DNA from 2 places in the Peribacillus sp. P4_B1 genome. Region 2 is predicted to be linked to the other one. Evidence: predicted binding sites of a transcription regulator. Region 2 holds the regulator's gene; the other holds the start of a gene.
What was found. The regulator NrdR, encoded in region 2, represses ribonucleotide reductase genes. The targets are predictions, from matches to a motif close to AACACNATATATNGTGTT.

Region 1: a site for NrdR is predicted at 1,269-1,286, ahead of AC1DVK_RS05595 (vitamin B12-dependent ribonucleotide reductase). Genes of this name have one in related genera too.

The regions. Positions count from the first base shown of each region.
Region 1 covers NZ_JBFUHM010000007.1:12,015-28,579, reverse strand. The annotation lists gene AC1DVK_RS05595 (vitamin B12-dependent ribonucleotide reductase) at 1-1,118, opposite strand, end outside; gene AC1DVK_RS05590 (lipoate--protein ligase family protein) at 1,510-2,346, opposite strand; gene AC1DVK_RS05585 (rhodanese-like domain-containing protein) at 2,551-2,934, shown strand; gene gcvPB (aminomethyl-transferring glycine dehydrogenase subunit GcvPB) at 3,096-4,553, opposite strand; gene gcvPA (aminomethyl-transferring glycine dehydrogenase subunit GcvPA) at 4,546-5,892, opposite strand; gene gcvT (glycine cleavage system aminomethyltransferase GcvT) at 5,910-7,016, opposite strand; glycine riboswitch at 7,153-7,235, opposite strand; glycine riboswitch at 7,239-7,326, opposite strand; gene AC1DVK_RS05565 (DEAD/DEAH box helicase) at 7,699-9,387, shown strand; gene AC1DVK_RS05560 (YqhG family protein) at 9,365-10,162, shown strand; gene AC1DVK_RS05555 (YqzE family protein) at 10,212-10,397, opposite strand; gene comGG (competence type IV pilus minor pilin ComGG) at 10,520-10,906, opposite strand; gene comGF (competence type IV pilus minor pilin ComGF) at 10,899-11,378, opposite strand; gene AC1DVK_RS05540 (hypothetical protein) at 11,326-11,664, opposite strand; gene comGD (competence type IV pilus minor pilin ComGD) at 11,651-12,094, opposite strand; gene comGC (competence type IV pilus major pilin ComGC) at 12,102-12,410, opposite strand; gene comGB (competence type IV pilus assembly protein ComGB) at 12,488-13,522, opposite strand; gene comGA (competence type IV pilus ATPase ComGA) at 13,506-14,582, opposite strand; gene AC1DVK_RS05515 (Spx/MgsR family RNA polymerase-binding regulatory protein) at 14,685-15,065, opposite strand; gene AC1DVK_RS05510 (helix-turn-helix transcriptional regulator) at 15,280-15,981, shown strand; gene AC1DVK_RS05505 (DUF2626 domain-containing protein) at 16,067-16,309, shown strand; gene AC1DVK_RS05500 (class I SAM-dependent methyltransferase) at 16,366-16,565, opposite strand, start outside.
Region 2 covers NZ_JBFUHM010000002.1:37,415-53,979, reverse strand. The annotation lists gene AC1DVK_RS01735 (hypothetical protein) at 1-292, shown strand, start outside; gene AC1DVK_RS01730 (TVP38/TMEM64 family protein) at 347-916, opposite strand; gene AC1DVK_RS01725 (DUF1294 domain-containing protein) at 977-1,252, opposite strand; gene rplT (50S ribosomal protein L20) at 1,322-1,681, opposite strand; gene rpmI (50S ribosomal protein L35) at 1,717-1,917, opposite strand; gene infC (translation initiation factor IF-3) at 1,952-2,452, opposite strand; ribosomal protein L20 leader region at 2,551-2,687, opposite strand; gene AC1DVK_RS01705 (GNAT family N-acetyltransferase) at 2,813-3,307, opposite strand; gene AC1DVK_RS01700 (hypothetical protein) at 3,359-3,529, opposite strand; gene thrS (threonine--tRNA ligase) at 3,624-5,555, opposite strand; gene ytxC (sporulation protein YtxC) at 5,970-6,806, opposite strand; gene dnaI (primosomal protein DnaI) at 6,928-7,866, opposite strand; gene AC1DVK_RS01680 (replication initiation and membrane attachment family protein) at 7,853-9,277, opposite strand; gene nrdR (transcriptional regulator NrdR) at 9,330-9,791, opposite strand; gene speD (adenosylmethionine decarboxylase) at 10,060-10,440, opposite strand; partial or broken gene AC1DVK_RS01665 (IS5/IS1182 family transposase) at 10,977-11,208, shown strand; gene AC1DVK_RS01660 (glyceraldehyde-3-phosphate dehydrogenase) at 11,351-12,388, opposite strand; gene coaE (dephospho-CoA kinase) at 12,547-13,146, opposite strand; gene ytaF (sporulation membrane protein YtaF) at 13,171-13,803, opposite strand; gene mutM (DNA-formamidopyrimidine glycosylase) at 13,883-14,713, opposite strand; gene polA (DNA polymerase I) at 14,733-16,565, opposite strand, start outside.

The DNA.
Region 1 (16,565 bases), on a different contig from region 2:
ATCGAGATGTTGGCGCCCGTAAGAAATTCAGAATTATGGACACTGTACGTTCCGCCTGTACGGATCTTTTCCTCTGCATCCCTAATGATTTTTTCGCTAAATCCACCTAGACCGGGAATTTCCTTATAGTTGATGATTCCTTGATACATAGCCGTTTCCTGTTCGGTGTGCGGCGTGAATTTCAATTTATCCGTTGCATATTTCTTGATCGCTTCATCTTTAGTGTTTTCCACTAGGTATCGAAGGATCCTTGGATTTTGCATTTTAGAAATGATGAATTCTGCAATATCCGGATGCCAATCAGCCAGCATGATCATTTGTGCACCGCGTCTGCTACCGCCCTGTTCAACAAGATGCGTCAATTTCGCGATATCATCAAGCCATGATACTGAACCAGAGGATTTTCCATTAACCCCTTTGGCCAAAGTGTTTCTTGGACGCAGTGTCGATCCGTTCGTACCCACTCCGCCTCCGCGGCTCATGATTTCCATCACTTGTTTCCTATGTTCTGAAATCCCCTCACGTGAATCCGGTACGAATGGCATCACATAGCAGTTGAAATAAGTAACATCCGTATTGGAACCCGCACCATATAATACGCGTCCTGCCGGAACAAAATTAAGGTTCTTTAGTTCTTCATAGAATTTATTGAACCATTCCGTTCTTTTTTCTTCCGTGGTTTCCACTGAAGCCAAGCCCGTTGCATTACGTTTCGCAATTTGTTCATAGTATATTTCAAGCGGCTTTTCGATAATATCCAGCGGACGGTTTACAATCCCTGTCTCCACTTCTTCCGGATTATCCAATACGCCACGGAATTCTTCATCCACCAATACTTTGGCTTTTTTCATTTCCCAATCTATTTCAACGATGTAACCGAGACCCCTTGCCGGGAATTTCGGATCTTCCTTAATCGTCAACACTACGAAATCGCCTGCCGAGAGTGTGATTTTTTCAGTATCCTTAAAAGAATAGCGGTCAAGCATGACTAGACGGGACACGCCCTTATGCGCCATTTTCATATCAGCAGTTACAGGGTGAACCTGGGGAAATAAAGAAATATCCTTATTCAACCTTTCTAGATCAACCTTTAAAGATTCTTTTATTACAACCGACATAATTCCCTCTCCTTTATATGTTTCAAGATCCGTTCTTGCTGCCGCAAAAATCTATATGTAGCCTTACATGTCCGTTTCGCTTAACAAGTACCCTAAATTTATCATAGCGAAACCCAAAAATCAACATATAGTGTCGCATTAAATATTTCAACTACTATATATTGTGTTTGTTTTGAATAACATTTAATTTTGTCAAACGATAAATCAATTAATATAGTTAGCAAAAGGGAGGAAAATGTCGATTTATAATAATTTTTCATCAGATTTCAATTAATTTGGGCCTTGCTTTTTCCCCATGCCTTTTAGGGCTTATCCCTGCAAGGAATAGCTTATTTGGTCAAACAAATCTGAAAAAACTTTTTTATTATCCACTTTAATTATCCTGCTTTTTCTATCTCATGAAATTCCATTCATCGCTTTCATATTTACTTTCTGCAATGGCCTTCACTTCCTGCAATTGCTTTTCAGTTAGGACGTATGGCTCTAACTCGATCGAAAGTCCTTCGGCAAAACCTTTTTCAAAAGCTTCTTTCGCTTCAGGAATGGTAACCTTTCTTCCGGCAATGTCATTTATGGCCACAGCTTTATTTTTTAAGCTTTTTTGCATTCTCTCCTTAACCCTGTCATTTGAGAATTTAAATACGCTAAAGAGCTTATCATCATCAAGTTCAAGCAAAATGGAACCGTGCTGAAGGATGACGCCCTTTTGCCTGGTTTGAGCGCTGCCAGCGACCTTCCTGCCCTCGACGACCAGTTCATACCAGCTTGGAGCATCAAAGCAGACGGAAGACCTGGGCGTTTTTAAAGCCGCTTTTTCCTGATCGGTTCTAGGCACGGCAAAATAAGCATCCAATCCCAGATTCCTGAACCCCATTAATATTCCTTCAGAAATGACACGATATGCTTCAGTAACGGTAGTTGGCATTCCCGGGTAGGATTCTGGAACGATTACACTATAAGTCAATTCATGCTCGTGCAGTACCGCTCGTCCTCCTGTTGGTCTGCGAACAAAACCAAGGCCCTGCCTTTTGACCTCTTCCATATCGATTTCCGCTTCTGCCTTTTGAAAATAACCAATCGACAATGTCGCTGGGTCCCAACCGTAAAAGCGTATGATTGGCGGAATTTCCCCTTTGCTTTGCCAGTTTAGCAGTGCTTCGTCCAGCGCCATATTAAACGCCGGTGAACAATATCCAGAATCTATAAAACCCCATTTTTCTTTAGTCATCCTTACCCCTCGTTTCAATAGACTGTTTTTCAATACCCCACAAAAAAACTCACATGTAGTAGTTTAACAGACTTTAACACTCTAAAAAAGAAAGTGCTATCAAGTCGATGAAGAATTTGATGAAAATTCTTTTTGATTATTGGGTAAAGCAATTATATAATAAAGATTGTCTGTATTCGTTAAGGTAGAAGGGAGTTTTTATGTTTGGAAATATTATATACACTGCTCATCATCTTAGGAGTGGTTATTGCGTATTCACTTTTTAATTGGTACCGCCAGCGTAAAATCGTTAAAACATTAACACAGGACGAATTTATCGCTAACTACAGAAAAGTGCAGCTAATCGATGTGCGGGAACCGAATGATTTCGATAATGGCCATATCTTAGGCGCAAGAAACATCCCTATGACGCAAATGAAAACCCGCTTGGTCGAAATTAGGCCGGACAAGCCTGTATATTTGTACGCTCAAAGCGAAATCATCAGCGGAAGAGCTGCAGCCATGCTATACAAAAAGGGCTACAGGGAACTTTTTCACTTAAAGGGCGGTTTCAAGATGTGGACCGGGAAAATCAAAGCAAAGAAATAAGACCCCATCTCCGCATGGGCTCTTTTAAATTAAAAAGCCTTCATACGCATCATGCGTGCTCCAGGAAAATGAAAGTTAACTGTTCGACTTTAATGAATTCTTACATAAACATGAAAAATCCCCGCCGGCAGGCAGGGATTTTTTTCGTGTAAGCTATCAGTCTATGCTTGATAGCGCAGAATAGGTTTTCTTGCAGCAAGAGTTTCATCAAGCCGCTTAATAACGGTTGTATGCGGAGCTTCCTGAACGATTTCCGGGGTTTCTTCAGCTTCCTTGGCAATCTGGATCATTGCATCGATGAATGCATCCAGCGTTTCTTTTGACTCGGTTTCAGTCGGTTCTATCATCATTCCTTCTTCCACGTTCAACGGGAAGTAAATGGTTGGAGGATGATACCCGAAATCCAGCAATCTTTTTGCTATATCGAGGGTCCTTACCCCTAATTTCTTTTGCCTGCGTCCGCTTAATACGAATTCATGCTTACAATGACGATTATATGGTAAGTCAAAAAATGGTTCCAACCTACGCATCATATAATTGGCATTGATGACCGCATTCTCTGTGACGGCTTTAAGGCCATCAGGACCCATTGAACGAATGTACGTATAAGCTCTAACATTTATCCCGAAGTTCCCATAGTATGGTTTTACCCTGCCAATGGATTGCGGGCGGTCATAATCAAGAACGAATTGCTCATCTTGTTTTACAACAAGCGGTTTAGGCAAGTAGGGAATCAAATCCGACTTTACCCCTACAGGGCCGGAACCCGGACCGCCGCCGCCATGCGGACCTGTGAATGTTTTATGGAGATTTAAGTGAACCACATCAAAGCCCATATCACCCGGGCGTGCTTTTGATAGGACTGCATTCAGATTGGCTCCGTCATAGTAAAGCTTCCCACCTGCATCATGGACAAGTTGTGCCATTTCCAAAATGTTCTCTTCAAACAATCCCAATGTATTGGGGTTCGTCAGCATCAAGGCCGCCGTATCCGGTCCGACAACACGCTTTAAATCTTCAAGGTCGACTAACCCATTTTCATCGGACTTCACTGTAATCGTTTCAAGTCCGGCAACAGTTGCAGATGCAGGATTCGTACCGTGTGCAGAATCAGGTACGATCACTTTCGTCCGTTCTGTATCGCCATTCGCTTCGTGAAAAGCGCGAATCATCATCAACCCTGTCCATTCACCGTGTGCACCTGCTGCAGGTTGTAATGTCACTAGATCCATTCCTGTGATTTCCGTTAAATGTTCCTGCAAATCAAATAATAGTTCCAAGGCTCCCTGGACTGTAGTCGGGTCTTGATATGGATGGATATGGGCGAAACCGTTATAGCGTGCCACATTTTCATTTATTTTCGGATTATATTTCATCGTGCATGAACCCAGCGGATAAAAACCCGAATCCACCCCATGATTCCGTTTGGAAAGTGCTGTATAGTGACGCATGATATCCAGTTCGGACACCTCAGGAAGCTCTGCCTCTTCTTCACGGATGTAGTCGGCAGGAAGAATTTCTTCGAGCGGAATAGTTGCAACATCCATTTCTGGCAGACTGTACCCGATTCGACCGGAAGTGCTGATTTCAAAAATGAGTGATTGATCTTGATTATTCATGTTGATCCCCCAATTCCTGCGCAAGTGCATCGATTTCTTCTTTTGTTCTAAGTTCCGTTACCGCAACCAGCATATGGTCTTTCAGCTCAGGATAAACCGTCCCTAAATCGAAGCCGCCAATCATCCCTTTTTCAAAAAGGTTTTTATTGATTTCTGAAAACGAAGCAGGCAGTTTAATGACAAATTCATTGAACGAAGGACCGTCGAACATCACTTCTATCCCTTTTGCCTTTATAGCTTTTTTCGCATAGTGTGCTTTTTGAATATTTTGCACGGCCATTTCTTTGACACCCTTTTTCCCAAGCGCCGTCATTGCAACAGAAGCTGCCAAGGCATTCAACGCTTGATTGGAACAAATGTTGGATGTGGCCTTATCACGGCGAATGTGCTGTTCACGAGCTTGAAGCGTCAACACAAAGCCCCTTTTTCCATTTTCATCCACCGTTTGACCGACGAGCCGGCCCGGAACTTTCCGAACAAGTTTATTAGTAACGGCAAAATATCCACAGTGAGGTCCCCCGAATGCCGCTGGAATGCCGAATGGCTGAGCATCTCCCGTTACGATATCTGCACCGAGTGAACCTGGGGGTGTCAAAGCCCCCAGTGCAAGCGGATTACTGGAAACGATAAACATGGACTTGGCGCCATGAATGATTTCTTCCATTTCTTTCAATGGCTCTATCCGTCCAAAAAAATTCGGATATTGCACAATCACTCCTGCAATGTCATCATTCATTAATTCCTTTAAAGCAGCCATGTCCGTCACACCGTCTTTATAAGGAATTTCAATCACTTCCACGCGTTGCCCTTTCGCATATGTCTTCACAACTTCTCTTGATTCAGGATGAACTGCTCCTGAAATGAGAATCTTCTTGCGCCGAGTCTGACCTGAAGCAAGCATGGCCGCCTCAGCCAGCGAAGTCCCGCCGTCATACATGGAGGAGTTAGCTACGTCCATACCCGTCAACTCACAAATCATCGTTTGATATTCAAAGATGGCCTGCAGTTCACCCTGTGAAATTTCGGGCTGATAGGGAGTATAAGCCGTATAAAATTCAGAACGGGAAAGAACGTGATCGACGATGACCGGTGCATAATGGTCATAGACACCCGCACCAAGGAAGGAAGCATAGTTTTTAAGATCCGCATTCTTGGCAGCAAGCCTTGATAATTCTTTCATTAATGCAGGTTCCGATTTAGCAGGTTTGATATCGTATTCTCCTTGAAAGCGAACACTTTCAGGGATATCATTGAAAAGTTCTTCAACAGCAGGTACCCCTATAACTTCCAGCATTTCTTGTTTATCTTGCTCTGTCATGGGTAAATAACGATGTTTCATCTAATGACCATTCCCCTCTATTTACGTGGTTTTTTATAAAAAGGTGTTTGTATTATAACGGCTTTCAAACGTTTGGAACGGATTTCCACTTCAATTTCCGCATCCAGCACCGAATATTCCTTATCGATAAGTACCAATCCTACGTTTTTCTTCAACGTTGGTGATTGGGTACCAGTCGTGACCTCCCCAATGACTTTGTCCCCGCTGTAGACCTTATACCCATGACGAGGAATGCCACGGTCAATCATTTCAATTCCCACAAGCTTCCGGGGTGCCCCTTTCTCCTTTTGTTCAGCAAGAACGGCTTTCCCGAAAAAATCGGCTTCCTTATCCACTTTTACCGCAAAACCAATCCCGGCTTCTATTGGAGTAATGTCCGCTGAAAGCTCCTGCCCATACAGCGGCAGTTTCGCTTCAAAACGCAGGGTATCACGAGCACCTAAACCAATCGGCTGTATCCCTTCTTCCTTTCCGGCATCCATTATCGCCTTCCAAAGGGCAGGGCCGTTTTCACTGTCGCTATATATTTCAAAACCATCTTCACCAGTATATCCAGTACGGGATACCAACGTGGAGATACCATTTATCATGACATTCTCCTTGAACTTGAAAAATCCAATTTCACTTAAGGCAGTATTTTCTGAAAGTTTTTGCAATATCTTCTCTGCAGATGGTCCTTGAAGTGCTAGCTGTATATAGTCACTCGATACATTCGTAATTTGGGCATTTTCCGTTAGATTAGCTTGCAGCCAATCGAAATCTTTTTCTGTATTCGCTGCATTGACCACGAGCAGATAGTCGTCTTCCGCCCTTTTATAAACGATGAGATCATCAACCGTCCCGCCGTTTTCATAACACATGGCCGAATATTGGGCACCGCCCGTTTGCAGCTTTGATATATCATTAGTCAGCATCTTCTGTAAAAAGGAAAGGCTCCCAGGACCCTTAACATCAACTTCCCCCATATGCGATACATCGAACAGACCCGCTTTTGTACGTACGGCTTCATGTTCGTCCTTTATACCCGTAAATTGGACAGGAAGTTCCCAGCCGCCAAAATCAATCGTTTTCCCTCCGTATTCACGATAAACCTCAAATAGTGGTGTTCTTTTTAAATTGGTCAAAAAATGACCCCCCTCAGATTTTTTAAAATTAAATTGGCTTCATTATCAAAGCTTTTTGTCCTTACGCATCAGATATTCTGATTCATGATGTAAAAAAAGCACAAAAAAGGACAGAGAAAGCCCGTTTGAGCTTTTTCTCTGTCCTGAAACCTGAAAGTTTACCTATATAATAGGTTTTCCCCTTTGGTGGCCGTCCCAAACGGGCGGCGCTCTCCAGAGTTGCGTCCAATAAGAGTTCTTTTGCCTGAGAGATTCACTGCTAAGTTTGCTCCTTCGGCGCTACATCCGTAGTCTCTCCCCTTATCTTCACCCGCATATTATGGTCTACCAATGAAATTAAGCGAATAAGCCCCACCCATTAGTAAAACCTTTGAGCATCATAGAATGCATTCTCTGCCAAATCTCCAAAAACTCCAGAAAAACGTTTACATGATCTCCTTCGGTAATCTTGGATAAAGCAGGTACCTATAGCCCATACTAAGAAAACGCGAATTGCAAATCGATACAAAAATTCTTTTTAGCGTTTGGAAATTGGAATTTTCTAAATATACTTATATCCTACCCTAAGAAACTTATCTCTGCAATATCTTTTGAAGAGAAATATTTTTCTTACTTCACATATGAAATGTTCGGTTTTTGACCTTATATTAAGGAATTTATGATTTAAGAGGGAGTTATTTCTATGAAAATCAATATATCCTTCAATTCTGAATGGAATGACGAGTTTTTACAAAAGGTGGAAAATGATGGTCCATGGGGAAATTGGGAGCTTTATAAGTTGGCGGTTAAAATGGAGGAAAATCTCATCATTCCTGATTTTGAAGGTTTACAGGCACCCAAGCACCTTCCTCAGTTAACCCCGCTTCCCCATCAATTGGAAGCTGCAAAGCAAGTGGTGGAAAAGATGAATGGAAAGGCCATTTTAGCAGATGAAGTAGGTCTCGGAAAAACAATTGAAGCCGGCTTGATCCTAAAGGAGTATATGATCAGAGGCCTTGTAAAGAAGGTATTGATCCTTGTACCAGCTTCCCTTGTAACACAATGGGCTTTTGAATTGAATACGAAGTTTCATATTCCGGCAGTCGTTCAGAGAAAAAGTTATGTGTGGGACTCCTGTGATGTGGTCATTTCATCCATTGATACAGCGAAACGCGCTCCACATCGTGATATCATTTTCAATCAGGAATATGACTTCATCATCATTGATGAAGCTCATAAACTTAAAAATAATAAGACGAAGAACTATGAATTCGTCCAAAATCTGAAAAAGAAATTTTGTTTACTCCTGACAGCTACTCCCATTCAAAATAAAGTCGAGGAAATTTTTCACCTCGTTTCGTTATTGAAACCAGGCCACTTGGGAAATGCCTCACTCTTTTCAGAAAAATATAAAGGGAAAGGCCGGAACATAATTGAAGATGAACACCTAAAGGAATTGGTCAACACTGTGATGATTCGAAACCGGCGGGCCGATACTGGTATTGAATGGACAAAAAGGCATGTGGAAACCATCACCATTGAATTTTCTCCAACCGAGCAGGCATTGTACGATGCAGTTTCAAAATTCAAACCTATTTCTGATGGAACAAAAGGAAGCGCCTTTTCAGCTCTCACTCTCCAAAGAGAAGCCTGCAGCAGCAGAGAGGCGGTCTTTTATACTTTAAAAAACATGAAAGCCAAATACGACCAGCCTACCCCTGACTTTTTGGCAAAGCTTGATGATTTATTTACAAAAGTGAATGAAACGGTTCAGAATTCAAAAGCTGAAAAAGCTTTGGAACTGATCAAGAAAATTGATGACAAAGTGATTATCTTTACAGAATACCGAGCGACTCAGCTTTATCTACAATGGTACCTTCAACAGAATGGAATTTCTTCAGTCCCATTCCGAGGCGGATTTAAACGTGGAAAGAAAGACTGGATGCGAGAATTATTCCAAAAGAAAATTCAGGTATTAATTGCAACAGAAGCTGGCGGGGAAGGGATAAACCTTCAGTTCTGCCATCACTTGATTAATTTTGACCTGCCATGGAACCCCATGAGGCTTGAGCAAAGAATTGGGCGGATTCACCGCCTTGGACAGGAAGAGGATGTCAGGATTTATAACTTTGCCACGAAAAATACTGTTGAAGAACATATTCTAAAGTTACTATACGAAAAAATTAATTTATTTGAAAAAGTAATTGGTGAATTGGATGATATTCTAACCAAACTGGATATTAACAACATTGAAGAATATTTAATTGATGTGGTCGGCGAGTCCAAAACAGAGGGCGAAATGAAAATCAAGATGGATAATTTTTCATCGATGATCCAATTCGCTCAATCCATGAAGGAAGGTGAGGTTCATGCAGCAACAGGAAATTCATGATTTTTTAATAACTTACTTTAAAGCCAATGAATGTGAAATACTGGATAATAAACCAACCCACCTTACAGTTCAACTAACGATAGAAATGGATAAAGAATTAATGAACCGGCCCTTTTATTGGCACTACCTGGAAAAAACGGGTGGCATTCCGAACCCAGCCCAGATGACTTTCATTACCGATCCAGAACAAGCCCCACCCGACCTAAAGGGAGAAATGATTCATTTTGGCTCCCCTCGGCTCCATCAGATTATTCAATCAACAAAAAAGCTGGCAGGGTATACTAGACTTTTTGAAGATACTCCTCCATCAATGAGCGGGAATAATCCATTGTTCCCATGGCTTACCCTGAATGTGAAAATATCCTACCAATGCGATCGTAAAAAAGATACTTTTATGTCCATCGGATTGAATTTAATTTCAGGAGAAATCATGGAAGGATTTCACCATCGGGTTTTACCGGTTAAGGTCACCCCAAAAATACCGGATTACTCGTTTACGCTTTCACCGCTCATCATGCCGAAGAGTGGATTGGCAAGACTTGATACATACATTAGAAGGAGCTTCGAGGATGATGACCATTCTTGGGCGGAAGAAGCCATGCTGCGCTGGCAGAATGACTTGAACTTATTGGAGCATTTTTACAAGGACATGGACGAAAAAAGTGAGAGTTATTTTACCGAAAAAGAAGCCTTAAAAGCTCAATACGAACCGAACATCCGAATATCCATCATCAACGGAGGTTTGTTTTACCTTTCAGATAGGGCGTTGGGATAGTAAAAACCATACTTAAAAAAACAGATGTCCTAAGTTTAGGACATCTGTTTTATTTTTTGATATTTTTCCTTACGAACATCGACAAAGCAAAAGGGACAATGCCAAACCAATGGGATATACCATGATTTTTATCCTCTTTTCTATGACGGCGCTTTTCTTTTCGTTCTTTTTTGGTCAGATTAAAATACTCGACAAGCTGTTGCGTCAGATATTTAATATAAGCGTTTGTAGACATTTAAAATCACCCTATGCAAAGTATGCCCGGCTAGCGCTTCTTTTAATCCTTCTCTTGTTCGTTAAACACGTAAATCGTTGAAAATGGGTCAGCGTTTTAAAAAGAGAATTGATCTTTGAGTATTACATCGCCTGCTTTTCTATCCATTCTATCACTCTCCCCGCTTCTTTATCATATTGAATGATGACCCTGCCAACGCGGCCATTTTTAGTTGTGGAAGAAAATTCGAGATAGACGTAAGGACCGTCTTGCTTCGTTAAGGAATACTTCACCACACCATTTGGGTATGAGATTTCCCCCTGAATGATGTCCGGGATCACTTCCCCCAGCTCTTCCGTCACATCCTTAACGGCGAGATGTACAAGATGGTCGGCCACAAGCGATTCTTCCACTTCTTTATAAAACCTTTTATCGAGGATAAATTGATCGATCATCAATATCGTCAACATGATGAAAACACTTGCTACAATCATTACCATCGGGAAAACGACTCCTTTTTGATTATTCATCGACTTTCTTCACATTTTTAAAGAAAGGATGAAATCTTCGACTGAAAGTAGTCCCTGCTTTATCCGTTATATTTAAAACAATGACACCGCCATCCTTCTCGACCTGGAATTCCGAAATGTTCTGCAAGATGACCTCATGCCCCATACCATTCACTCGCCTTCGGACCTTATCCTCATATTGTTCAATGGATGATAATTGCTCACCTGAAAGCAAATATAATTTATTTCCCATTACATCCTGATCTATTGAACTCCGGACCTCCTGCTGCATTTGCATAGTAAAGACCTCCCACTCTTTAGGATGTAATTTGTCAATGGACCTCACCTGGGTATGAATGGTTGAAAAAAGTTCTAATACAAAAAGAGACGTCGTCATTAAGATCATTAAAGAAAAAAGCATTTCGATCATCGTAAAACCATCATTTTTTCGCAGCATCACAAATGGATTCATATTTACCAGATTCATCTTCATAACATACACACCCTTCAATCATCCCAGGGAAATCCCCATGGTCCCTCCATATCAATTCATAGGATTTTCTTCGGTAAATGATATCCTGTCCAACAGCTTGTATCTCCCCATCGATGAACGCCGTCAATCTTTCATATAATAAATGGTGGGCTTCTGTCCTTATGACAATATTTTTACGATGTGTCATCAACTCTTCAAGAATCGGTAAAATGGAAAGGACCACGAAAATACAAATGGAAAATGCGGCAATAATCTCAAGGTAGACGTAACCCTTACAATTTCTCAATCCTGAACCTCCCTTTACCGATATTGAGGACCAATTTGTACTTTCCTTTTAAAGTGTCAACCATCATCGTTCCAGCTTTTGAAGCATTTCCATACTGATTAAAATGAAAGCTGAACCCTAATGTTCCACTTAAGAACTGTATATCCTCTGGTATGCTTAACTCTAGAAGAGTTCCCTCCTTATATGACGAAACACTATAAAACTTATTGGTATTATCAATATGGAGGTAAATCAAGCTCTCATGACTGATGGCATACTGTTGTGCGTAGAAAAGATCTTCATGGAATTGAGAAAGAAATAACCTGATTTCCATCCCTTTTGTGAAGCTTGGATATAAATTTGGGCTGATGGAAATCAGGAGTATAAAAATAACGAGGACAATAAGGGTTTCAGACAGGGTATACCCCCCATTGGAATGCCGTATATTCACTTTTCTCCTACTCAACGACCGTTACCTTTCCTTTGTTATCCAAACTAATAGCATTCCCATTAGGACAAGATGTCTGTTTGAGATAGCCTTGACTTTCCAATTCATCGATACTTGCGGGCAATTTAGCATTGTCGATCTCATATGCCTGAACCTGTGCTTGAGCCATCTTAACGAATGCTTCACACCCTTTAGACTGGATTGTAGATTGATTCTTCGTGATATTTGGGATTGTTATAATCAAAAGAATGGATATTACAAGTAAAACAATAAGCATCTCAATTAGTGTAAAACCTCGTTCATTCATCATTTTCTTCATCATATCATCCTGCCCTGAAACCATTTGGCACCATTTGATTTCAGGGCAATTTCACCTCCTGAATGCAGTGCTAAACACTATATACCTTCGAGCAGAGAGAACATTGGCAGCAAAACCGCTAAATAAATGGAAACGATCAAAAGACCTATCAAGGAAAACATAAGAGGCTGAATGATTTTCAAGATTGCATTCATTCTCTCTTCAATTTTCTCGAGTAAAAAACGACTGTAATGATGCAGCTCTGCATCAAGTCTGCCGTATTTTTGACCATTTGCAGCAACCACCGGTAAGTTTCCATCGAAATAGGGGAGCTCCTTAAAGATCATTTCAAGCGATCTTCCCTCAGTCAGATCATCCTTGATGATAGAGCATAGTTTTTGGTAAAAAGGCTGTTGCTGGTTTTTAGAGAATAATTTGATGCTTTCGTTAATCGAAAGCCCTCCGGAAAGCAAACCGCTGAATTGGCTTGCAAAGAAATAAGTTTCGTATAACTTGATGAAGGTCCCGAATATCGGAATGCCCATCAAAATCCGCCGCTGCCTTAATGGGCATAATTCATTGAACCAAAATCGTTTGAGCACATACAGGAATAGGAGCAATCCAAGCAATATGAAGGGGAGGACTGGGAGAATGAATGTAGAAGCTGACATTAATTTCAAGATTGCATTCTGATCGACATCCATCGTGAAATAGATTGCCTGAAATTTAGGAAGGAGAACACTCTGAAGTATATAAAAAACGATGCTTACAAAAATGACTAAGAATACGGGATAGACCATTAACTTTTTTACTTTATCCATATCCTCCGTTCTTTTCTTCCAATATTGCCCTCCTTCTATCAACGCCCGATCCAGGTCGCCGTATTGCTCTCCATAAAATATATAACTTACAAGCTGCGGATGAAAATTAAGGTGAATTAGCACCTGGTGCAACGGATATCCATTCCTTAAATCCTTTATGGCCTGAGCGAAATCTTCCGCTTTCTTCTTCGATTCCTGGAATTCCAGAAAATGTAATGCGTCCGCCAAGGGATAACCATGACTTAATAATTCCCCTAGTTTCGAAATAAAGACCGCCTGTTCTTTTAGCTGCCATTTACTTTTTTGCTTCATCGTATACCAGCCGTTCATATTCCAGGGAATCCACATAGCCCATTGCAACCGCTTTTCCTATTTCATCCTTCAATTGGCGGTAGCTTACCGTACCCCTTCCTTTTTCATCCCCCATCATCCGAAGGACATTGGCCATGCTTTTTCCATAAAGCAATTCATACACACTTGCCCTTTTGTTCCTGGCAGTCATTTGGCAAGCAATAGCACAGTCGCCTTTACATGGTACACAGCTTAATTCAACCAGCCGCTGTGCTGTCACGCCAATCAAACTCTGTTCAATTTCAAGCAGGCTGACACCAAATTCAAGTAACCTGGAGATAGCGCCCTGTGCATCCCTTGTATGCATGGTTGTAAGTATCAAATGACCGGTTAGTGCAGCACGAACTGCAATTTTGGCCGTTTCGGCATCCCTGACCTCCCCAACCATGATCACATCGGGATCATGCCTTAGCACAGCTTTTAGTCCGACAGAATAAGTAATGCCTGCCTTTTCATTGATTTGGACTTGCAGTACCTTTTCGGATACATTTTCAATGGGATCTTCAAGTGATATGATATTTCGATTGATCATCTCATGGGCATGATGAAGCAGGGAATATAGTGTGGTGGTTTTTCCACTTCCGGTTGGACCGGTAAATATGAGCATGCCATGGGAATGCTTCAAAAGTGCAATCAATTTTTGAACGGTGTTTGGAAATAAGGATAACTGTTCTAGAGGAAGGATATTCTGTTGGGGTATTAAGCGGATGACCAAGCTTTCAAGATAGGCAGTGGGTAAAGTGGAAAGGCGGAGTCCAACCACTTGGTTAGCCAAATTGATGGTGATAGCACCACTCTGTGGCCTCCTTTTCTCGCCTATATCCATTGCGGCAAGGAACTTCAAATGGGCTATCAGCCTTTCAGCTTCAAAGAATGATATGGTTTCCTGAGGAACGAGCTTATTGTCTATCCTGAATTGGATGAGGGGCCCCTCCCTGCGAAAAAAAATGTGGATATCCGAAGCCGATGACCGTATGGCACTGGTAAGTATTTTTTCTGCGGTCTTTTCAATCGATATCAAAACATTCATCACCTCCTATGTTTCTTGTGGATGAATTCGACAATCCACGACAAATTCCTGCTTAAGAATAAAAAAATCCTCGAAAAAATTTCGAGAATCGATTTACATGCTCATTTTCAAACCAAGCCTTTGTGAAACCAAATTTCTTAATGCGTCCTCATTATGACCAATCACCAGTTTTTTCCCGTCGATGAGGATGGGCCTTCTTAATAACTTCGGTTCATTTGTTAATAATTGGATGACATCAGAAAGCATCATTTCGTCAATATTAACATGTAAGCTTTTGTAAGCTTCACTTCTTGTTGCTAAGACTTCATCAAGTCCTTCCGTTGTCAATTCAAGAATTCGTTTTAATTCTGCTTCTGTTGGAGTCTCTCTGAATAAATGTCGCTCATCGAAGGAAACATGATTGGCTTTTAACCATTTTTTTGTTTTTCGACAAGATGTACAACTTGGGTACGAAAAGAAAGTTAACTGTTCCATACTAATCCTCCCCGTTCACATTTTGTATATATTTATAATCTTTATAATGACTGTATAACATTTGTATAATTATTGTACATCCATTTACCTTATAAGACCGTTTAAATTGTGAATTTTTTTTAAACTAAGGGGAGTTTGCCATATCTTTTATTCCATTTTTTTCTGCCTGCATTATAATGAACATAGTTAAACTATGGAACCGCAGGAGGAAATAATGGAACAAACGTTAAAAATAACAAACGTGTTAGCAGATCCCACCAGATATTATATATACCAACATATTGTGGACAATCATGGGGATGTATCCGTACAGCAAATCGCCGATTCCTTTAAAATCCATCCAAATGTTGCCCGCCTACATTTGTCAAAACTGGAGGATGTGGATTTGTTGACATCGGATGCCCGTAAGACAGGGAAAGGCGGCCGCCCTAGCAGACTTTATCGTTTGTCTGATAAAGTCATTCAGCTTCATTTTCCATATAGGGACTATCAACTGCTTTCAAGGATTGCAATCCAGACGATGATGAAATTAGGGGAAAAAGGAAAACAAGCTCTTTATGAAACGGGAAAAGTATTCGGAGAGGAATTGATCAATCAGCAACTAGCATTGAACTCAACGCCGATTGATAGACTTGCTTTTGCGGAAAGAGTCAACATGCTTAAAAATGCTGCCACCATTGCTGGTTTATCACCCGAAATACAAGCTAGCGAAGAAGAAAATAAAATATACTTTCGTATCTTCAATTGCCCATTTAAGGAAGTTACCGAAGTAGAGCCAGGTACAATCTGTTCCATGCACAATTCATTTTTAAAAGGTATGTTCGAAGCCTTGTTTGACAATGTCAATATTGTGGAATTAGAAAATATGATGTCTAATTGCACAACGTGCTCATATCAGGCATCGGTTCTCACATAGAAACAAAAGGCATCCTTTACATTACCTTACAATTTCATTTATAATTATTTAGAATGTACACGACTAGACATAAGGAGGGATTCGGATGGAACGCATGTTCAGAGTATGTGGATTTTGGACAGGGATTATGGCAATTTTCTTTTATCTTGGCCATATGCATCAAACGTCTTTACTTTTCTTTGCACAAACCGGCTTTTTTGTACTTTTAAGTTATTTGAAATTATCTGAGCGCATGTATATTTATGTTTTCGGCGCCTATCTTACCGTTTTCTTTGCAGGATTTTCCTACTGGAGCGTATTTATGATGACTCCGGGTACTGCCCATTAAGAACAAGCAATATTACATAACCCATGAATTTTGAATTCATGGGTTTTTACCTGTCCTCATTCAGGAAGGATCCTTGCTTCTTCAGCTAAATTCTTCGATTGAAGCAACACTCTGAAATGTTCACTATATCCCCCTGGAAGGATCAGCCCCCGAATTGCACGGTTACGCTTCGCCGTCTTGGAAAATGGATCAGTCTCTTTGTGGTCCTTCAATTCCTCAAGGATCCCCGTTTTAAGCAGGAATTCATTTTGAATAT
Region 2 (16,565 bases):
AAAATTAGAGCTGGCACATGAACAGAAAAAATTCTTTTTGCTCGATGATACAGCCAATATACGAAAGAATTTTTTACTGACATACAACGGGGTGATGTTTGAAGGGGAAAAGTATTTAGGTACGACGGAACGCTCCTTTGAAGTCATCTCCATCTTCATATGGCCGAAAAAAGTGGCAGGCCTGAAAGGCTTGAAGCGAAATGACTTTTTAAAAATCGAGGCAGCCATAAAAAAACAATATCCAGATGCCGTCATTGATTGGAAAAGCCCAGTTAAGGAATTTTTGGAATAGTGAAAAATACCGCGCGTTATGAAGAGCCTTGAGAAACGAACTCAAGGCTCCATGTTAATCATGTGAACGGAAAAATTCCTTCCATGGTACGACCGTCTGCTTCTCCCTCAATAAATATAGCAATAAGGTCAATGATAATAAAATAATGACGATCAGAGTCGGACTGAAATCTGCAATATAGTGGCCAAAAACCGTGTATACGAAGGCTACGGGGATATTAGTCATGAAGGATAGATAAAAATAGTTTTTCAATCCTTTATTGGATTCCAATAAGCAAAGCGACAAAAGATAAAAATGTATGAATGGTATTAGTCTCAGTACTGCAATTTGCCGGCTGTTTAGCTTTCGGTTTCCAAACAGCTTATTCTTAAGGCGCAGCAGCTTATCCTTTGTTTTCGGAAATTTGCCGATCACGAAATAAAAGGCCATACTGGACAACGTCAAACCGATTACGGAATATATGGTTCCTAAAGCTGCCCCGAATAAAACTCCGCCGGACATGCAAACCACAATGACGGGAATGAATAAAAATTGCCTTAATAGATGAAAAGTGATAAAGATCAACGGTGCAAACACGCTGCCAGATTGAACGTAGCTCATCACAAGTGTCAGTTTATCATTCATGCTCTCCCTCCAGCTACTCTTTGCTGCTTCTACAAGCATATACATCATACGGGCTACATATTACCATTGTATGAATATCTTAATCAATAAGCCTATTTGAAGAATCATCAATATCGGCAGGCCCCACTTGAAAGCGGCATGCTTCGTCTTATGGCGGAAATGCTTCATCCCAAGAAATGACCCTGTCCCTCCACCTATGACCGCCCAAAACCAAAGTGTCTTTTCGCTGATCCGGTATTCCCGATTACGCGCTTTCCTTTTGTCTACTCCCATTATGGCAAACCCGATGATGTTCGTGATGATCACATATGCTACAATGAACCATGCTACTTGCATCCTCATCCCCTCCTTTAACTATGTAAAAAGCCACCCTCTTGAAAAGAGAGTGGCTGATATCAGTCAGACTTATTTGTCTAATTGTTGTTTAGCAGCAGTTGCTAATTGAGCAAAAGCTTGTTCGTCAGCAACAGCAAGATCTGCAAGCATTTTGCGGTTCACTTCGATACCAGCAAGCTTTAGACCATGCATTAAACGGCTGTAAGAAAGACCGTTGATGCGTGCTGCAGCGTTGATACGAGTGATCCAAAGTTTGCGGAAATCACGTTTTTTCTGACGACGGTCACGGAAAGCATAGTTTCCTGACTTCATTACTTGTTGGTTAGCTACTTTGAAAAGAATATGTTTCGCGCCATAGTAACCTTTAGCTAATTTTATTACCTTTTTACGACGTTTGCGAGTAACAGTACCGCCTTTTACACGTGGCATGTTATTTCCCTCCTATTTAACTCGATAAATCGAACTTATTTAATATTGTCTAGCATATGACGAATACGTTTGAAGTCACCTTTGCTTACAAGGCTAGCTTTGCGAAGCTTACGCTTTTGCTTAGTAGATTTGTTAGCAAATAAATGGCTTGTGTAAGCGTTAGAACGCTTAAGTTTGCCGGATCCAGTCTTTTTGAAACGTTTAGCAGATCCGCGGTGAGTTTTCATTTTAGGCATAAGGTATTCCTCCTCATTACAAATTACTTTACAATTACTTTTCAGCTTTTGGTGCTAAGATAATGAACATGCTGCGTCCGTCCATTTTTGGATGTTGCTCGATTGTAGCCACTTCTTTACATGCTTCAGAAAAACGAACGAGTACACGTTGACCAATTTCCTTATGTGTAATGGCACGTCCTTTGAATCGGATAGAAGCTTTTACCTTATCGCCTTTTTCAAGGAATTTAATACCGTTGCGAAGCTTCGTATTGAAATCATGTTCTTCAATCGTCGGGCTCAAACGAACCTCTTTAAGACTGATGACCTTTTGATTTTTACGTGCTTCCTTGTCTTTCTTTTGCTGCTCGAAGCGGTGTTTTCCGTAGTCCATGATCCGGGCTACCGGAGGCTTTGCATTTGCAGCAACTAAAACTAGATCAAGATTTACACGAGCGGCAATTTCCAATGCTTCGAATTTCGTTTTAATTCCAAGTTGTTCTCCGTTTTGGTCAATAAGACGAACTTCACGGGCTCGGATGCCCTCGTTTACCATCGCGTCTTTACTAATAGTTAGCCACCTCCAAAGATATTGGCGAATACGAATATTTGAATCAATTCGGTCACGCTCACAACTCGCTTACAGGATTTAATCATAATAAAAAAGTGTGGATGCATGCTGCACCCACACTGATAGACTCATTCAGAAAGATCCAAATAATCAAATCATGACCTGTTAACTGCATTGCTTGCGTCAACCAGGTGAGAAGCGGGTGCTTCTTCTTTTCCTCAAACACGTATTCAATTCACTTTAGAAATATATCATAAACACTGATGACTTGTCAAATGCTATTTTATACGTTTTTCACAACAAAATTAATATTATCAGACATTCTGTTATTTGACAATACGTTTTTTAAAGTAATTTAGACAAATAGTATTCGTCATGATAGCTATCATCGAAAAATAATGAGTCCCGTTTCGTTCCTTCTAGTTCAAAACCCATCTTTTTATAAAGGGAAAGTGCCGGTTCATTGTTGGCAATAACGGTCAATTCAAGGCGCCGGATTTCATATTCAAGTGCTTGCTCCTCCATTTTTTGAAACAGCTTCGTACCGACTCCTTTTCCTCTCTCTTGTTCGGAGATGCCGATAACAATTTTGGCAGAATGCTTTGTTCTGCTAAGATTATTGCCCAATAAGATGAGATACCCTATCAAGTTGCCGCCGCTTGCTGCAACGAGGAAAACGGAGCGGGGGCTACTTTCAATTTGCTCGATTTGCCTCTCCAATTTACTCTCCGTTGCTTTTCTTTCTCCCGGATTGTACAACATGAACCCGGAATCTTCAACATGATTGATCAGAGCTGCCAATTTCCCGGCATCTTGCCTTGTAGCCTTTCGAATTTCCATCTCTTCCACTCCCTCTTTTTTTACAGTCCCTACGGATAGAACCATCAAAAGTTAAGAGTTTTCTTTCGCCTTTTTCCTTTTCTCAATGGTGTCCCAAGAATATAGAGCTATCCAAAAAATCAGGACCGGGACAATCGCATATTGCCGATAACCATCCAATAACAATAAGATGATGATGGCAAGGAATGTTGGCCCAAATAGATAAGAAAATTTCTTTTTCATGCTGACCCTCCTTCTGGACATTCACATGATGGTTTCATTTTATCATGCCTTAATTAAAAAGAGGGGCACAACGATATGTGCCCCCCTTTTGCTGTTAACGGCTTACTTCCGCTTTAATCGCTGCAACAAAATCTTCAAAAGCGATTGTTTCCGATTTTTGTTCACCGTATTTTCGTACATTCACACTGCCTTCTTTGGCTTCATTGTCTCCAACAACCAGCATGTACGGGATTTTTTGCATTTGTGCTTCACGGATTTTATAACCGATTTTCTCGTCACGTGTATCCAGGTCGACACGAATGCCTTGCGCTTTAAGTTTTTCCTGCACTTCTTTCGCATAATCCAGGTGCACTTCAGGTGAGACCGGAATCACTTGTGCTTGGATAGGTGCCAGCCAAGTCGGGAATGCTCCCTTGTATTCTTCGATCAAGTAAGCGACGAAACGTTCCATTGTGGAAACGACCCCGCGGTGGATTACAACCGGACGGTGCTGCTTGCCGTCTTCACCGACATAATTAAGATCAAAACGTTCAGGGAGCAAGAAGTCAAGCTGAACAGTGGAAAGCGTTTCATCTTTCCCTAAGGCAGTACGAACCTGGACATCAAGCTTAGGACCGTAGAATGCCGCTTCACCTTCCGCTTCAAAATAATCAAGACCAAGTTCATCCATAGCACCTTTTAACATGCTTTGTGCTTTTTCCCACATGGAATCATCATCGAAATATTTTTCTGTATCCTGCGGATCGCGATATGACAGACGGAATGAATAATCCTTGATATCGAAATCTTTATATACTTCCTGAACCAGGTTCACAACACGCTTGAACTCTTCTTTGATTTGATCTGGACGGACGAATATGTGCGCATCATTCAATGTCATCCCACGTACACGCTGAAGGCCGGAAAGGGCACCTGACATTTCATAGCGGTGCATCAAGCCAAGCTCGGCAATCCGGATTGGCAGTTCGCGGTAGCTGTGGATGCTGTTTTTATAGACCATCATGTGATGCGGACAGTTCATCGGACGCAGGACAAGCTGTTCGTTTTCCATTTCCATGACAGGGAACATGCCGTCCTGGTAATGATCCCAGTGTCCAGAAGTTTTATAAAGGTCCACGCTTCCCATTACAGGTGTGTAGACATGGTCGTAACCAAGGCGTTCTTCCTTATCCACGATATACCTTTCGATTGTCCGGCGGATTGTCGCGCCTTTTGGCAACCACATCGGCAATCCTTGCCCCACTTTTTGTGAGCTCATGAACAAGTTCAATTCTTTGCCGATTTTACGGTGGTCACGTTCCTTCGCTTCTTCGAGGAAACGCAGGTGTTCGGCTAAATCTTCTTTTTTATAGAAAGCCGTTCCGTAAATGCGCTGAAGCATTTTGTTTTTGCTATCGCCTCTCCAGTATGCACCAGCGATGCTCAATAGCTTGAATTCTTTGATTTTTCCAGTTGATGGAACGTGAATTCCACGGCAAAGGTCAAAGAATTCCCCTTGTTCATAGAGCGTTACTTGCTGATCGGCTGGAATCGCATCGATCAACTCCAGTTTATACTCGTCGCCTATTTCTTTAAAACGGGAAATGGCCTCATCACGACTCACTTCGATGCGGGAAATTTCCAAGTTTTCGTTGACGATTTTCTTCATTTCTTTTTCAATCAATGGTAGGTCTTCAGGAGTCAATGATTCCTCCAGATCCATATCGTAGTAAAAACCGCCCTCAATGACTGGCCCTACACCGAATTTGGCGTTTTTATACAACCGTTTGATCGCTTGTGCCATCAAGTGTGCTGTACTGTGACGCAATATTTCAAGAGCATCCGCTGCGTCCTGTGTTACGATTTCGATTGTGCCGTCTTGTTCAATCGGGCGTTTCAAATCATATAATTCACCATTGAATTTTCCAGCAATGGATTTTTTCCTTAAACCAGGACTGATGGATGCAGCGATTTCTTCAGTTGTTGTGCCTTTAGCAAACTCCTTGACCGCTCCGTCAGGAAAAGATATTTTCAGTAATTCAGACATTCCGTTTCACTCCTTCTTATTGTTCAAACAAATTTAAGGGTTTTTGATTCCATTACAACACAAAAAGCCCGCCCCTGTATAAAACAGGGACGAGCTTAGTAATAAATATCATTAACCCGCGGTTCCACCCTCGTTCCATCTTGCTTTTCACGGCAAAACGGCACTTGTAACTTGGTAACGGCAGCTTCCCGTCAGCTCATATTCGCAAAATGCCTGCTTTCCGAGCCGAAGTTTAAAGGTGGTAAGTGTTCCATGCGAATAGGAAGCTTACAGCCTGTTGGCTCCCCTCTCTGATAATCGGCGATTAGAATACCCTTGTCCTCATCATAACTTTTAGTTTTTTAATAGTATGTAGGAAATTATAATTTGTTATACAGTGAAAATCAAGGTTAATTTTCTTTTTACGAAGAAAGATTATTCAAATGCATTTGAAAAGGACGAAAGCGGCAGGACGGTCGCCCGTTCTTCGAAAATCCTTGAAATGGTCTGAATCAGCCCTTCTTCCTTGTCATCGGTATATATGCATAAGTTTTCGGGAGCAATCGATAAAAGCGGGGCAAGTATCACCGTATCAAGAAAAAGTGAACTTTTTGCAAGAAGCCTCCTGTCGATCATACTATTGATTTTTGGACGGTCGAGTTTGCTGAATTTCTGATCATAGAAATGAAAACCATCCCGGTTGACCAAGTGAAGCTTTCTTAATTTCGACTCCTGCCCATGAAGGCAATCACGGAGAGTGGCAATGAAATTTTGATAGTCCTGTTCCAGCTTGTATTCATCAATCGCCTTGACGACATACTTTTCCAAAGTTTGCTGAAATGATTTTAAACGGAAGGTCGTAAAAGAATCGAATGAAAAAGATACCTTTCCAGCCAAGATGCTTTGAAGTCCTTCCTCAATCAATCGTTTCTCCGTACTGAATGCCTCCTCTTGATTCCTGGCTCTTTCCACCTCGATGATTGATGATGCAATTTCAATGATGGCTTCAATTTCTTCCCGTTCCCTATAAAAAAATTTACCGACTATTATTTGCTCCAGAACAGGAAGCGTCTTTTCTTCCAATAAAAAAGAATGAAATGCATCTCGAAGCAGAATTAGCCACTTATCACCTGAAGACTCCGTCAAATCCACATGCATGCCTTGTTGCGGAAGAAATCGAATGTATGCTTGAAATTCTGCCCCCAGTGGATGGACAGAAACGAAATCCAGTAATTTCAATGCCTCTGAATCGTTTTGAAACGAAATTTGCACTACGACATCCCCCCTTCCCCCTTGCTTCTTTTTTCATGTATATGGGGATGGGGACGTGTTTAGAAGTGGGATGGACCTTGTAAGAAGAAAAAAGTGACCTCCATTAAGAGACCACTTTTCTTCATCTTCTCCGATTCACGCCATCAAGCTTGACCGGCTCCGCTAAATATTGAATTCTTTCCAGTACCCTGGCCGCCTTCACTTCTTCCTTTTCACCACGCTGTGAAAAGGTCAGGTGATTCTCCAGGCCATTCATGTCAAAATTCGAAGTGAAAAACGTCGGAAGGTTTTCCAGCATTCTAAATTGCAAAATCGGGCCAAAAACCTCATCGCGTCCCCAGCTTGTCATGGACTCCGCTCCAATATCATCCAGCATGAGGATCGGTGCCGTTTTCACCATCTCAATTTTTTCATTGACCGTATTGTCACCTATCGAACCCTTAAGTTCCCTCAAGTAGTCAGGTACATAGACAATAAGGGAGGAAATTTGCCTTTCTGCAAGTTCATTGGCAATCGCACCTAATAAATACGTTTTCCCAACACCGAATTTACCATATATATATAAGCCTTTTTGCCTTTTGCCTGGTTCATACTCCATAATGAACGACATCGCTTTACTTAAAACACCTAAGCGTTTGTTTTGATCATCCGTTTGAGTGAAGTCGTCAATGGTCGCCTTTAAAATATCCTTCGGCACGTAAAGGCTGCGGATCAATTTTTCACGTTTCCGCTTTTCATCCTCTGCCAATTTCCGCGGGCAGATTTCATAATGCAGATTCAGGGCCTTCCCTTGAACGACCAATTTGGGATAATACCCCTGCATCATATTGATGCAGCCGTCCAAGCTTGGACATTTATCGCACTTATTGCTTTGTGAAGTGAACTCATAAAGCTTCCCCAAGTTTTTTTCGATCATGTCTTCCGTGACCGTCGAACTGTTGGCATTCAAAAATAACCGCACCTGTTCATCTTCAAAAATCTCTTGTTTCAGCTTTTCATAACGCTGTTGAAATTGGTTTGTATTGGCCAATTTATTCAGGGATCTATTAATCTTTTCCATCGTTCATTTCACCTCCTGCTTTCCACTGCTTCCATTTTTCCTGAAGCTCACGTTTCTGGGCATTCAATTCGGGCTGATCCGCATTCAGCTCTTGCTGTGCTTCTTCTTTTTTCTCAAGCCACTCCGGAACCACTTCTTCCCGTATCGTCTTTTTCCGGCCGCCCTTCGCAGCATTCCTGCTCCCTTGAGCCCAGTCCTGATATTTCCGGTGTTCATTTTTAGCTAGTTCCATCGCCTCGATGACGGTGGAGACCTTCAGCCGTGCCCAATGGCCTGCCAATTTTTCCACATAGCCCTTCGTGAACTTCATATCCGTTTTGAGCATGACATATTCAATCAAGACATTGACGACACCAGGATTCAGCTTTTGGTTGATCATCACGCCCTCCACCACTTTCAAATCACCGCTTGATGGCTCTGCACCGCCGGACAATTGCATCAGCCGCTCCCGTGGGGATATCGTCTCCAAATGCCGGATTAGCTCTTGTTCCTGTGTTTTCGGTTCTTCTTTTTGTGTCCGTTCACGAATCGGCTGCACTCGATTGACCAGGGAAGGCATGTCTGCCTGCCGTTCAATCTGATACCAGTCCCTTGCCGCCTTCCTGAGCATTTCCTCATCGATCTCATCATCCAATGAAACGGCATCCATTACTAGTTTTTGCATTTCAAGCGGATCAATGCCATATAAAAAAGCAAGTTTGGCAATCGTACTTTTAATTTTCGGAGTAAAGGCCTTTTTCGGTACGATCGAAGATTTCATCCCGGCTAATAAAAGTTCAAAATCGAATAAGTTGTCAAACCCCGAAGGCTCGACACCATCCGTCCGGTCGATATATTGCTGATCAGGAATGGGGTTCCATTCGTTTTTTGCTTCATCCGTTACATATAAAGAGTCCAAATGATCTGATGAGAATACCTCCGCAAAAGATTTAGTCACACCTTCATATTGATCCGTTAAGATATGATCATCACAAAAGAATCTCTTTAACCGGTTGAATTGTGCTTTACCGATCTTTTTGTATAAATAGATATTCAGCATTCCATCCGTGAAGAACTGTTGGGGGGAAAGCGGCGGATTTATCTCATAGATAAATTCCTTTGTCTCATTTTTCGATTTCTTATATACATTCAACAAACCGATTCCCTCAAGTAAAAGCCGGGCTTCGTAAATATCACCTAACTTAAGGCCGATTGTATTCATTAATTGATAATGTGAGGAGGTTTCCGACCATAGCCTGTTTTCCTCCAACTCACTCCATAACGTCATATATAGGCTAATACAGATAGGTCCAATAAGAGGTTGATAAAGTCGGGTAAGTATTTTCCGATCATAATCATGAAGCAGCCCCGCAGATGAGACCAAATATGAATCAGCTGGGAGCAATTCTTGCCAATGCATTGACATCTCCATTCAAACCTTTCAAAAGATGTAGTGAAAAAAGAGCCAAAGTAAATCTTCAGCTCTACTTTCTTTCTTTATTTATTAAATCTTTCAATTCATCGATAAAGACATTGATATCTTTAAATTGTCGATAGACGGATGCGAATCTAACATAGGCAACCTCATCGACTTCTGCCAGCTTGTCCATCACCATTTCGCCGACACTGTCGCTTTTCACTTCCGATATGCCCTGGTTGCGTAGTTCTTTTTCTACATAACTGGTAATTTGCTCTAGTTCTTTCAAGGGAACCGGACGTTTTTCGCAAGCCCTGATTAAGCCACGCAGGATTTTATCACGACTGAACTCTTCCCGTGTACCGCCTTTTTTCACTACAATGAGCGGTGTTTCCTCCACCTTTTCAAATGTCGTGAATCGAAAACCACATGCCTCACATTCACGGCGTCGTCGAATCGATTTACTTTCATCGACTGGCCTGGAATCGAGCACTCTTGTTCCGTTATATTGACATGATGGGCATTTCATCATTATCAGCTCCGTATTTTATGTAGGACTCCCCTATCTAAATGTTCCCCAAGGAATTACTTTTCTATCTTAATCTTATATTAAAAGGAACGGCCAGTACAAGTAAAAAGTGTAACTTCCAGCAGCAGGCACTTTTTATCACGCACTAGAAGCACCGTTATCAAAGTCTTTGTGCTCTGGGATACTTACCCTTATAAATTGAAGCAAGATCGGATTCATTGCATTAAAAAAGAGATGCACCCATGGCATCTCTGTGTATACGTGTTTTTTATAGGGCACTTATATTGGCTTTTTTCATTTGTACAGGACCTAATCCACGTGGTAATTCTATGTTCTCGCGTGTTTGCGCATTCAAAGCTTCTGCAATATAATCTGCCGCAATATTCGGATCCAAGTTACCGCATGTATAGACATCAATGCTGGCATAGCCGTGTTCAGGAAAACTGTGAATCGTTAAGTGTGATTCAGAAATGATGACAACCCCACTAACTCCTTGTGGAGCAAACTTGTGAAAGGCAACTTCTCGTACCTCTGCACCTGATTTTAAAGCAGCATCAACAAAAATCTTTTCAATCAAATCGATATTGTTCAGTTTCTCAAAGTCACAACCCCAAAGTTCAGAAATGACATGTCTACCCATAGTTTCCATAGTGTAAGCAGTTTCCATATTAAGCTTCCCCCTTACCATGATTAAAAAATAAGTCTGATAACTACCACGGGGGAAAGTTAGTCCAAAGAGGTCCTAACCCTTTAAGTAGCCATCATGCAAACCGCTTTTGAAGAAGTTCACGATTCATAGTATATATGGTTTAAATTTTTTTTGCAACTCCAAATTGAATTTTTGGATAGATAAACTTTTTATGTAATAAAGATATGGGGGAGGTCCGAATGTGGGGCAAATTCTGTTTTCGTGTGTTTATTCAGCGCCATAAGGCAGCCAGAAATTGATGATCAATGAATTAAAAATAGTCTGCTAAAAAAATTCAGCAGATAGACAAACTCGATAATAATTGAGTTTGTCTACTGTTTTTTATGTTTTTAATATTTGGCCGTTTATTGGAACGTGGGGCACTCGCGGTCCGCCATTGCGCCTGTGGGGTCTCCCTTTGACGCGCTTTCCCCGAAAGGAGCCTCGAACACCCGCTCCAATCACTTTGTTTTAAGATAGAATCCTTTAGTCTATTTAAGGCAGAGAACAAGGGGATTAAGGACAGTTCAACTAATCCTGAAGAGTAGCTACTATGTGAAAGATGAACGAACAAAACAAGTTTGCCTATTCGTTTCATGCAGCATCGAACTTCAATGCATTTGTGTTGGGGACGATACGCATGATCGTCATATCTTAGAGCCTCTGGTTGAACCAGTGATTCCAGAAAGTTGGAAAACCAGGAGTGTTTCCGCAGATGCAAAGGAAAAGCACGGTATGCGCTGGGTCACTATTCTCTCTAACTGCTTCAAATCCAATAAAAAATCAAAAAGGTTTCGGAATGTGGCCACTCCGAAACCTTTTTGTCTACAAACTGGGCCCGCTAAAAAATTTAGCAGGCTCGATTTTTTCATTATTTTACTGATAATTCAACTTCGGAAGTTTTTTTCAACTCGGATGCAACTAATTTTACAAGGTCCACTACCCGGTTGGAGTAACCCCACTCATTATCATACCAAGCCAGGACTTTAACTTTCCTGTCACCAATCATCATCGTTGTCAAACCATCGATGATGGCAGAGTGAGGATTAGTTTTGAAATCACTGGAAACCAAAGGTTCCATCGTGAATTCCATGATCCCTTTAAGTTCATTTTCTGAAGCGTCGATGAACGCTTGATTCACTTCATCAATCGTGACATCACAGTTTAAATCCACAACAAGGTCGACTAGGGACACGTTAGGTGTCGGTACGCGTATCGCCATTCCGTGAAGCTTGCCTTTTAATTGAGGCAACACCAATGAGATCGCTTTTGCAGCTCCTGTCGTCGTAGGAATGATGCTTTCCGCAGCGGCACGAGCACGTCTTAAGTCTTTGTGCGGGTTATCGATATTATTTTGATCATTTGTATAAGAATGTATCGTTGTCATTAAACCATTATTAATGCCGAATTTTTCATCAAGCACTTTTGCAACCGGTCCAAGACAGTTAGTTGTACAAGATGCATTGGATATGACATAATGCTTGTCAATTTCCAGAACTTCCTGATTGACGCCCATGACAATGGTAACGTCTTCATTTTTACCTGGTGCTGATAAAATCACCCTTTTTGCCCCTGCTTCTAAATGAAGAGCCGCTTTAGAACGATCATTGAATTTTCCAGTAGCTTCAATTACAATATCTATGTTCATCTCTTTCCAAGGCAATAGCTTTGGATCGCGGTTATTTATCAATTGTACTCGGCGGCCATTCACTACAAGTGAATCATCTTCCGCTATAATGATACCGTCGAATTTACCATGTATCGTATCATACTTTAGTAAGTGTGCTAAAGTTTCAGCAGGATAGCTTGCATTAATGGCAACAATGTCCAAACTCTCATCTAATATGGCCTTTCGGAAAACCATTCTTCCAATTCTCCCAAATCCGTTAATTGCTATTCTTGAATTCATTGTTCGGACCCTCCTGAAAATATTAATGTTATACTTATTACCTCTCACATGTAATTAGTATAACATAATTCAATGGAATTGTGCTAATAAAAATGCGGATTGTTTTATTTTTTCAACACAAAAGGAAGAAACCCGAAGATTTCTTCCTTTTATCACAACTATATGACATGCCATTCGCTAAGCAGGGCCTTCACCTGCTTCTTCGTTTCCTTAATGTCCCCATTATTATCGATGACGGCATCCGCTAAAGCCTTTTTATCAGCCAAGGGCATCTGAGAATGGATCCTGGCAAGCGCATCCTTCTCCGATAGACCATTCCTGTTCATTAAACGTTCCAATTGAACTTGTTCATCGACATATATCAAAAGCGTCTTTTCCACCATGAATGTCAGCTTACTTTCAAATAAGAGCGGAATATCCATGAATACCGTTTCTTCCCCTGCAGCGAGTGCCTCTTCCGTTTTGAGGCGCATCCAATTCCTGACGGCAGGGTGAACGATGCCATTCAATAGCAATCTCTTTTCCTGATCATGAAATATTATCGACCCAAGCTTTACGCGATCTATATTCCCATCCGCCAATAAGATATCTTCTCCAAACGCCTCCACAACTTGATGATAGGCGTCTTCACCTGGCTCAACGACAGCACGGGAAACCAGATCTGCATCTACAATCGTGAATCCGAGTTCCTGTAAATAGAGGCTGACACTGCTTTTCCCGCTGGCGATGCCTCCAGTGATTCCGATGATTTGTCCCATATGCTCCCCCTTTTAAACCATGTATCATAACTTGAATAAGCCGATTATAATTAAAAGTACACCTGGAAGAAAGGTTAAATGCTGGATAACTTTATTATTCGAAAGCAATTTCCCGCTTTGCAGTCCGCTCCAAATGAAAATTGAACTCATAACAGCGATGCATACTGCGAGGATAATCGGTGAAATCCCGATCATGGCTGCTCCGACTCCAGCCCCGAACGCATCCAGTGAAAGTGCAAACCCCAAAACAAGCGCTTCAACCCCCGTAATCGTACCTGATTTATCAAAATCGGCATTCAATGGTTTTTGTAAAATATTAATGGCTACCCCAAGTGATTTAATTTCAAAATTAAAGATGATTTTTTCATGATATCTATCATCTTTCAAATCTTTGTCAGGCCTAAAGTATTGATATACCATCCAGGCACCAAGAAAGATGAGGATGATGCCCCCGGTTTTTTCAGCCGCCCCGATAGATATGAGCTGACTGATGAATTGACCGATGACCATCGCTATGCCTAAACTCAAAGCAGAACAAAATGAAATGACCGCTATTGACTTTAAGGGGATTTTCATCTTCCGCATACCGAAAGTCAAACCTACGCCAAATCCGTCAATACTAACTGCAAAAGCAAGAAAAATAATTTGTAGCCACATCGGAATATTACTCCTTCCCTTCTCGTTGCTACCCTAGTATATGGTAGGAGCCCATCCGATGTGTTTTAAAAAACATTAGTTAAATAAGCGGCTGGCACAACGGGCAAATATGTGTGCCGCGTCCTGCAACAACCAGCTTTTCAAGTGGCGTGCCGCATGTTTTGCATTCCTCGCCCTTTCGTCCATAGACATTCAGTTCCAACTGAAACATGCCGATTTGCCCTTGAGAGTTGAGGTATGAACGAATCGTACTCCCACCCTTTTCCACCGCTTCACCCAATGTTGCAATGATTTCCGCATGCAACTTTTTGATTTCCTGCAAGGATAGTGAAGAAGCTATTCTCTCCGGATGGATACCGGAACGGAATAATGACTCGTCCACATATATATTCCCAATTCCAACGACAACCGTTTGATCAAGGAGAACCGGCTTGATTTTCCTGTTGGTTTTGGCCAATTTCGCACTTAGCCCCTCGACAGTAAAATCTTCAGATAACGGTTCAGGCCCTAAATGCAGCAGCGGCAACTGCTCAAACTCTTCTCCTTTGGCAAATAGGTGCATCGTTCCGAATTTCCGGACATCCCTGTACCGAAGCTCACTGCCATCCGTGAAAGTGAAGATCACATGTGTATGCTTATCGTATGGCTCTTCTTTTGGATGCACCCCGTATTTCCCCTCCATCCTTAAATGCGAAACCATCGAATAATCATCCAAGGTGAAAATGAGGAACTTGCCCCGACGGCCTATACTCTGAATCGTTTGCCCTCTTAAAGCATCCTGAAACTGTTCGACAGGCTCAGGCGCTTTAATGATCTTTGGCCAGAAGACGGACACTTCCTTAATCTCTTTTCCAAGTACGAGCTGCTCTAACGTTCTTTTGACTGTTTCCACTTCTGGAAGTTCTGGCATTACAATCACCTATCTTTTATTATTTGGCATCAAACCATGTTGGCCCGAAAGCATAATCCACTTTAAGGGGCACGTTCAATTCAATGGCATTTTCCATTTCCTCCGGAACGATCACCTTAAGGATTTCGAGTTCCTCGGGAGGCGTTTCAAAAATCAATTCATCATGCACCTGAAGAAGCATTCTCGTTTTAAGCCCTTCACTTTTCAGGCGCTTATTCATATTTATCATCGCAAGCTTGATGATATCCGCGGCACTGCCTTGAATCGGTGTGTTCATCGCTGTCCGTTCGGCAAAGCTCCTAATGTTGAAATTCCTGCTTGTAATCTCAGGTATATAGCGCCTTCTTTGCAGCAAAGTCGTGCTATACCCTTTTTGACGTGCCTCATGTATACTTTCTTCCATATATTCCTGAACACCAGGAAAGCTCCTTAAATACTTCTCGATGAACTCTCCAGCATCTTTTCTCGTGATGCCAAGACTTTGCGATAGCCCGTAGTCACTTATACCATAAACGATTCCGAAGTTGACGGCTTTTGCTTGGCGCCTCATGTTCGACGTGACTTCCTCCGCCTTTACATGGAACACATCCATCGCTGTCCTTGTATGGATGTCCATCCCGGCTTGGAATGCTTCCACCAATCCGCTGTCATTGGCGATATGCGCAAGCACGCGTAACTCGATTTGCGAATAATCCGCAGCAAAAATGATCCAATCCTTTTCGGAAGGAATGAAGGCCTGCCTGATTTTCCTGCCTTCTTCCAGTCTGATAGGGATGTTCTGCAGGTTGGGATCTGTAGAACTTAATCGGCCGGTTTGGGTCAATGCTTGGTTGAACCGGGTGTGCACCTTGTCCGTTTTAGCATTGACCACTTTGAGCAAACCTTCAATATATGTGGATTGCAACTTACCAAGCTGGCGATACAGTAATATTTCCTTAACGATATCATGCTGGCTCTCCAGTTTTTCCAGCACATCGGCTGAAGTGGAATAACCTGTTTTGGTTTTCTTCATGACCGGAAGCTCTAACTTTTCAAAAAGGATGGCCCCAAGCTGTTTAGGTGAATTGATATTGAAAGCCTCTCCAGCCAAATCAAAAATTCGTGCTTCAATGGTTCTTAAGCGAATGGCTAATTCCTGCCCCATGTTTTTCAGCCGGCCTATATCCACCTTGATGCCCTGCCATTCCATATTAGCCAGGATGATCGACAAAGGCAGCTCCAGTTCCGTTAACAGATGATATTGCTCGAACTCTTCCAGTTTATTGATCATCGGTTCTTTAAGAGAAAGGATTGCCTTCGATTTTCTGGCGATATGCTCGCTCAATTCAGCTTGCCCAGGAATCTTGCGTTTTGCACCTTTTCCATAAAAAACATCATCTGTCTCAAGACGGATTGTACCTTGTGTTTTCGTGATTTCGGCCACTTCATCCACTGACTCTGCCGGATCTAGGATATAGGATGCCAAAAACACATCAAAATCGATGCCTTTTATTTCGACGCCTCTATGACGGAGTGCAACAACCGTACGCTTCGCATCGAAAACCGTTTTCTTTTTTGTTTCATCCTCTGCCCAAGTTTTAAATGCCGCGGAACTCAGAGCATCATCTCCATGGAAGTAAAAATGACCTTGTTCATTACTGATGGCTATCCCTATAATATCTGCACGATGATAATTATCTTCTAAAGTTTCAACATATAAAGCACTTTCATCTGCAAACATTCCTTCTGTCATTTCACCCGTGTGAACCTCTATCTTTTCCTGTTCAAGCGGTACACTTTCCGTTACATCCAATTTATCGAGCAAAGTCGAAAAGCCTAGCTCTTTATAGAATGAGATGACTCGTTCCTGATC